Variovorax paradoxus EPS: one gene and its partner. The protein of the gene in region 2 interacts with the protein of the main gene of each other region in a pairwise test. Links are inferred from orthologs where the notes say so. Each region holds a gene or a part of one and is shown on either strand. Other genes may lie near its edges.

Region 1 (3,107 bases), 2.0 Mb from region 2 along the record:
CCGGTTGCAAAGGCTGCGCTGGAGGCCGGCAAGCACGTGGTGGTGGACAAGCCTTTCACGCTCGATGTGGCCGAGGCGAGAGAGCTCGAATTGTTGGCTCGACGCAACAATCGCGTCCTGGCGGTCTATCAGAACCGGCGTTACGACGCCGATTACCTGACGTTGAAGGATCTTCTCGCAGGCGGCGAGTTGGGGCGGCCGGTGTACCTGGAATCGCATTTCGACCGCTTCCGGCCCGAGGTTCGCGAGCGCTGGCGAGAGCAGCCGGTGCCGGGTTCAGGCCTGTGGGTGGACCTGGGCTCGCATTTGGTGGATCAAGCCGTCCAGTTGTTCGGACGGCCCGATACGCTGCAACTCGACACGGCCGTCCTTCGCGATGGTGCGCTGGTCGAAGACTATTTCCACGCCGTGCTGCGCTACGAAAGCGGCCCTCACGCCCCCTTGCGCGTGGTGCTGCACGCCACGACGCTCGCCGCCCATGCGGCGCCGCGCTACATCGTGCATGGCACGCGCGGCAGCTACGTGAAGCACGGTGTTGATCCGCAAGAGGATGCGCTGCGCGCCGGGCAACGACCACCAGCCGAAGGATGGGGCGCCGATCCGCTCGATGGCGAACTCACGCTGATCGGCAGCGACGGGGCGCCTCGCTTTCGCGCCGTGCCCACGCTGGCAGGCAACTACGTCGACTACTACGCGGCGGTCCGCGACGCGATCCTTGGCACGGGGCCGAACCCGGTCCCGCCGGAGCAGGCGGTCGCGCTGATGGAACTCCTCGACATCGGTCGCCAGAGCGCAGCCGAGGGCCGCGCCATCCGCATCGAACGCCCATGAAAAAAGCGCATTGACCGGTGAGGGTCAACGCGCTTTTGCGGAGGAGCGGGATGGTGCTCAGCCGCCGCGACGCATCATGTCGAAGAACTCGACATTGGTCTTCGTCGCCTTCATGTTCTTCAGCATCAGCTCCATCGACTCGATCTCGTCCATGTTGTACATGAGCTGACGAAGAATGCGGGTCTTCTGAAGGATCTCGGGGGCCAACAGCAATTCTTCGCGGCGCGTGCCGCTGCGGTTGAGTTGGATCGAAGGGAACACGCGCTTTTCGTACAGGCGGCGGTCCAGGTGGATTTCGGAGTTGCCGGTGCCCTTGAACTCTTCGAAGATCACTTCGTCCATGCGACTGCCGGTGTCGATCAGCGCGGTGCCGATGATGGTCAGCGAGCCGCCTTCTTCCACATTGCGCGCGGCGCCCAGGAAGCGCTTGGGGCGCTGCAGTGCGTTGGAGTCGACACCGCCGGTCAGCACCTTGCCCGACGAGGGCACGACGTTGTTGTAGGCGCGGGCCAGACGCGTGATCGAGTCCAGCAGGATCACCACGTCCTTCTTCAGTTCGACCAGGCGCTTGGCGCGCTCGATCACCATTTCGGCGACGTGCACGTGGCGGGCGGCAGGCTCGTCGAAGGTCGAAGCAATGACTTCGCCCTTCACGGTGCGCTGCATTTCGGTCACTTCTTCAGGGCGCTCGTCCACGAGCAGCACCATCATGTGCACGTCGGGGTAGTTGGCGCTGATCGCGTGGGCGATGTGCTGCATCATCACCGTCTTGCCGCTCTTGGGCGGCGCCACGAGCAGGGCGCGCTGGCCTTTGCCGATGGGGGCGATGATGTCGATGATGCGGCCCGTGATGTTCTCTTCGCCCTTGACGCCATCGCGTTCCAGCTTCATCTGCTCCTTGGGGAACAGCGGCGTGAGATTCTCGAACATCACCTTGTGCTTGTTCTGCTCGGGCGGGCCGTCGTTGACCTTGTCCAGCTTGGTCAGCGCGAAGTAGCGCTCGCCATCCTTGGGCGTGCGCACTTCACCTTCGATCATGTCGCCGGTGTGCAGGTTGAAGCGGCGCACCTGGCTCGGCGAGATGTAGATGTCGTCGGTGCTGGCGGTGAAGCTGGTGTCGGGGCTGCGCAGGAAGCCGAAGCCGTCGGGCAGGATTTCGAGCACGCCGTCGGCGAAGACCTGTTCGCCGGCCTTTGCGCGCTTCTTGATGATCGCGAACATCAGCTCCTGCTTGCGCATGCGGCCGACGTTTTCAATCTCAAGGGCTTCGGCCTGCTTGAGGACTTCAGACACGTGGAGTGCCTTGAGTTCGTTTAAGTGCATGGAATGACCCCTCGCGGGGTAATCGAAACGGAAAACGGGGGGAGGTTGAATGTGTAGCGAGAACTGCTGCACTAACCGGGGAACTCGAACCGGTTGCCTGGAAGGGCCGGTGATCTGTGGGAGATTATGACAGGAAAAACGCGCCGGCCAAGCGCATTGCGCGCTGGCCGGATCGAATGTCGCTTATGCGAGTTGCTGGTCGATGAAGGCGGTGAGTTGCGCCTTGCTCATGGCGCCGACCTTGGTGGCGGCCAGTTGGCCGTCCTTGAACAGCATGAGCGTGGGGATGCCGCGGATGCCGAACTTGGCGGGGATGTCGCGGTTCTCGTCGACGTTCAGCTTGGCGATCTGCAGCTTGCCTTCGTAGGTGGCCGACACTTCGTCAAGGATCGGGGCGATCATCTTGCAGGGGCCGCACCATTCGGCCCAGTAGTCGACCAGCACCGGCTGGCTGGACTTGAGCACGTCGGCTTCGAAGGAGGAATCGGAGATGTGTTTGATCAGGTCGCTGGCCATGTGATGTGTCCTTGTGCGCAGAGAGTTTCGGTGCAGCTAAAGTGCTGGTCATTGTGACAGAAACCAAGGGGCGGGGTGCCATGCGCAGCCGCTATGGCAGTGATAGCCAAAGCCCTTGCAGATCACGACAACGCGCTCTCAAACCCCTCGATAGAACATGAACGAAGGCCACCCCGTCCACGCCTTGTGGTGCGACCCCGCCGACGGCGTCGTCGCGCGGATCGTCCGCGCGCTCGCCGAGCGCGAGCTGCATGCGGCGCGCACCGTGGTGCTGGTGCCGTATGCGCAATTGATGGGCGTGGCGCGCAGCATGTGGGCGCGTTGCGGCAGCGCCGGCTTCGTGCCGCGCTTTGAGACCACGCACAACTGGGCGCGCAGCGCGGGCGGCTTCCTGCCGACGGGCTACGACATCGCGTTCGACATGGCGCGTGACCTCA
Region 2 (3,206 bases):
TTAAGTGCAGCGCCCTGCACACCAGCGGTCTTGGATGGCTCACGGCAACCGAAGCTGCTGCGACCCACCACATTCGCCCTGCTCCTTTCGGAGCCGGGCCAATCTCTTTAGCTCGCCGAGATGGTTTGCGTGTCCACGCGGACACCCAGACCCATGGTCGACGACACAGCCACCTTGCGCAGGTACACGCCCTTGCTGGTCGCCGGCTTGGCCTTGACCAGAGCGTCGATCAGCGCGGCGAGGTTGCCCTGCAGCTTGTCGTTGTCGAACGAACGACGGCCGATCGTGCCGTGCACGATGCCGGCCTTGTCGACGCGGAACTGAACCTGGCCAGCCTTGGCGTTCTTCACTGCCGTGGCGACGTCCGGGGTCACGGTGCCAACCTTGGGGTTGGGCATCAGGCCGCGCGGGCCGAGGATCTGGCCGAGCGTACCGACGACGCGCATGGCATCGGGGGCAGCGATCACGACGTCGAAAGGCATGTCGCCAGCCTTGACCATCGCAGCGAGGTCGTCCATGCCGACGATGTCGGCGCCGGCGGCCTTGGCTTCTTCAGCCTTGGCGCCTTGGGCGAACACGGCCACGCGCTTGGTCTTGCCGGTGCCGTTGGGCAGCACGACGGCGCCGCGAACGACCTGGTCCGACTTCTTCGCGTCGATGCCCAGTTGCACGGCCACGTCGATCGATTCGTCGAACTTGGCGGTGGCGGCGTCCTTGACGATGACGATCGCGTCAGCCAGCGGGTACAGCTTGTTGCTGTCGACCTTGCCTTCGAGCGCTTTTTGCTTCTTGGTGATCTTGGACATTTACACGCCCTCCACATTCACGCCCATCGAGCGGGCAGTACCGGCGATGGTGCGAACCGCGGCGTCCATGTCGGCGGCCGTCAGGTCCTTCATCTTGGTCTTGGCGATTTCTTCGAGCTGAGCGCGCGTGATCTTGCCGACCTTGTCCAGGTGCGGGCGAGCCGAACCCTTGTCCAGTTTGATCGCCTTCTTGATCAGCACGCCAGCGGGCGGCGACTTGATGATGAAGGTGAAGCTCTTGTCGGCGAACGCGGTGATGACCACCGGCAGCGCCAGACCCGGCTCGTAGCTCTGCGTTTGCGCATTGAACGCCTTGCAGAACTCCATGATGTTCAAACCACGTTGGCCCAGTGCGGGACCGATCGGTGGTGATGGGTTGGCTTTACCAGCTGGCACTTGCAGCTTGACGAAGCCGACGATTTTTTTCGCCATTTTTTGCTCCTTGCGGGTGATATCGCCTTGGCTTTCGCCGCGGCTCCCCGGGGTTTAACGACTCTTCTGCTCAAGGCCGCGCGCCGAGTCGGACAGCGCGCAGCCGGAAATGGTTCAGGCCTCTCGGCCCAAGGCTCAGGTCTTCTCGACCTGGCTGAATTCGAGCTCGACGGGCGTGGAGCGGCCGAAAATCATGACCGACACGCTGACCTTGCTCTTCTCGTAATTGACGTCTTCCACCGTGCCATTGAAGTCGGTGAACGGGCCTTCCTTGACGCGCACGAATTCGCCAACGGTGAACTCGACCTTGTGGCGCGGCTTCTCGGTGCCCTGCTGCATCTGGCTGACGATGTCCTCGACCTCTTTCTGCGAGATCGGGGCCGGACGGTTCTTGGCGCCGCCCACGAAACCGGTCACCTTGTTGGTGTGCTTCACCAAGTGCCAGCTCTCGTCGTCCATGATCATTTCGACCAGCACGTAGCCTGGGAAGAAGCGGCGCTCGGTGGTGCGCTTCTGGCCGTTCTTGATCTCGACCACTTCTTCGGTCGGGACCAGGATGCGGCCGAACTTGTCTTGCATGCCGGCGCGGTTGATGCGCTCGGTGATGTTGCGCTCGACGGCCTTCTCCATGCCCGAATAGGCATGCACCACGTACCAACGCAGATCAGGGTTGGCGGCGGGAGCCAGCACGGAGGTGTTTTCTTCCTCGGGCGCGCTCGGCGTGGTTTCAACTACGTCGTCGGTCATTATTTTCTCCAGCCCAGAATGAGGTCGAAAAACACCCATTCGAGCGTCTTGTCGGTGAGCCAGAGGAAGACGGACATGATCGCCACGAAGGCGAACACATAGGCCGTCATCTGCATCGCTTCCTTGCGGGTCGGCCAGACGACCTTCTTGACCTCGCGCCACGAGTCGCGGCCGAAGGCCCACAACTGACGGCCATTCTCCGAACTGCCGAACGCGCCCACGGCTGCAGCCAGACCGACCAGCAGCGCAGCCCATTGCACCAGCGAGCCTTGGCGGGACAGCAGGTAGAACGCCACGATGGCGCCCACTGCCAGCACCACGGCTGCGGCCAATTTGGCCTTGTCGGCGCCCGTGCTCACGGTTTCGATTTGAGAAGTGGCCATGTTCGGCTGATTTCCTGTGGTCTTTCGACCTTCAATTCAATGCGCCTCTTGAGACGCCGAAGCCCATCGGGTCACGATGGGCTTTTTCGGAGTGCCACCTAGGTGGCAGGGGCAGTAGGAATCGAACCTACAACCTTCGGTTTTGGAGACCGACGCTCTGCCAATTGAGCTATACCCCTCCGGTACTCTTTTCGCTCGGCTTAGATGTCGAGGATCTTTGCCACGACGCCCGAACCCACGGTACGGCCGCCTTCACGGATGGCGAAGCGCAGGCCTTCTTCCATCGCGATCGGGTTGATCAGCTTGACGGTGATGCTGACGTTGTCGCCAGGCATGACCATTTCCTTGTCCTTGGGCAACTCGATCGCGCCGGTCACGTCCGTCGTGCGGAAGTAGAACTGGGGACGGTAGTTGTTGAAGAACGGCGTGTGACGGCCACCTTCGTCCTTGGACAGCACATACACCTCGGCGGTGAAGTGCACGTGCGGCTTGATCGAGCCGGGCTTGCACAGCACTTGGCCGCGCTCGACTTCTTCGCGCTTGGTGCCGCGCAGCAGCACGCCGACGTTGTCGCCAGCTTGGCCTTGGTCCAGCAGCTTGCGGAACATTTCCACGCCGGTGCAGGTGGTCTTGACGGTCGGGCGGATGCCGACGATCTCGATTTCTTCACCGACCTTGATCACGCCGCGCTCGACGGCGCCGGTCACCACAGTGCCGCGACCCGAGATCGAGAACACGTCTTCCACAGGCATCAGGAACGTGCCGTCCACGGCGCGCTCAGGCGTCGGGATGTACGTGTCCAGCGCTTCAGCCAGCTTCATGATGGCTTCTTCGCCCA

Evidence for each region.
Region 1: the proteins of nusG (region 2) and rho interact in binary tests that used the Escherichia coli proteins (3 or more experiments, as listed by UniProt). The link is inferred for Variovorax paradoxus EPS from one-to-one orthologs.

The regions. Positions count from the first base shown.
Region 1 is NC_014931.1:2,709,902-2,713,008, forward strand. What follows is about bases 22-2,810. They hold rho (transcription termination factor Rho), read right to left. Parts: upstream 2,155-2,810; coding sequence 889-2,154; downstream 22-888. Other genes in these bases: VARPA_RS12520 (oxidoreductase), read left to right, coding at 22-831; trxA (thioredoxin TrxA), read right to left, coding at 2,338-2,670. In the rest of the region: more of VARPA_RS12520, read left to right, coding at 1-21; VARPA_RS12535 (PD-(D/E)XK nuclease family protein), read left to right, coding at 2,828-3,107. UniProt on the Escherichia coli protein: Facilitates transcription termination by a mechanism that involves Rho binding to the nascent RNA, activation of Rho's RNA-dependent ATPase activity, and release of the mRNA from the DNA template.
Region 2 is NC_014931.1:708,922-712,127, reverse strand. What follows is about bases 180-3,067. They hold nusG (transcription termination/antitermination protein NusG), read right to left. Parts: upstream 1,986-3,067; coding sequence 1,374-1,985; downstream 180-1,373. Other genes in these bases: tuf (elongation factor Tu), read right to left, coding at 2,569-3,067; secE (preprotein translocase subunit SecE), read right to left, coding at 1,985-2,368; rplK (50S ribosomal protein L11), read right to left, coding at 807-1,238; rplA (50S ribosomal protein L1), read right to left, coding at 180-806. Also shown: more of rplA, read right to left, coding at 108-179; more of tuf, read right to left, coding at 3,068-3,206. UniProt on the Escherichia coli protein: Part of the processive rRNA transcription and antitermination complex (rrnTAC). The complex forms an RNA-chaperone ring around the RNA exit tunnel of RNA polymerase (RNAP).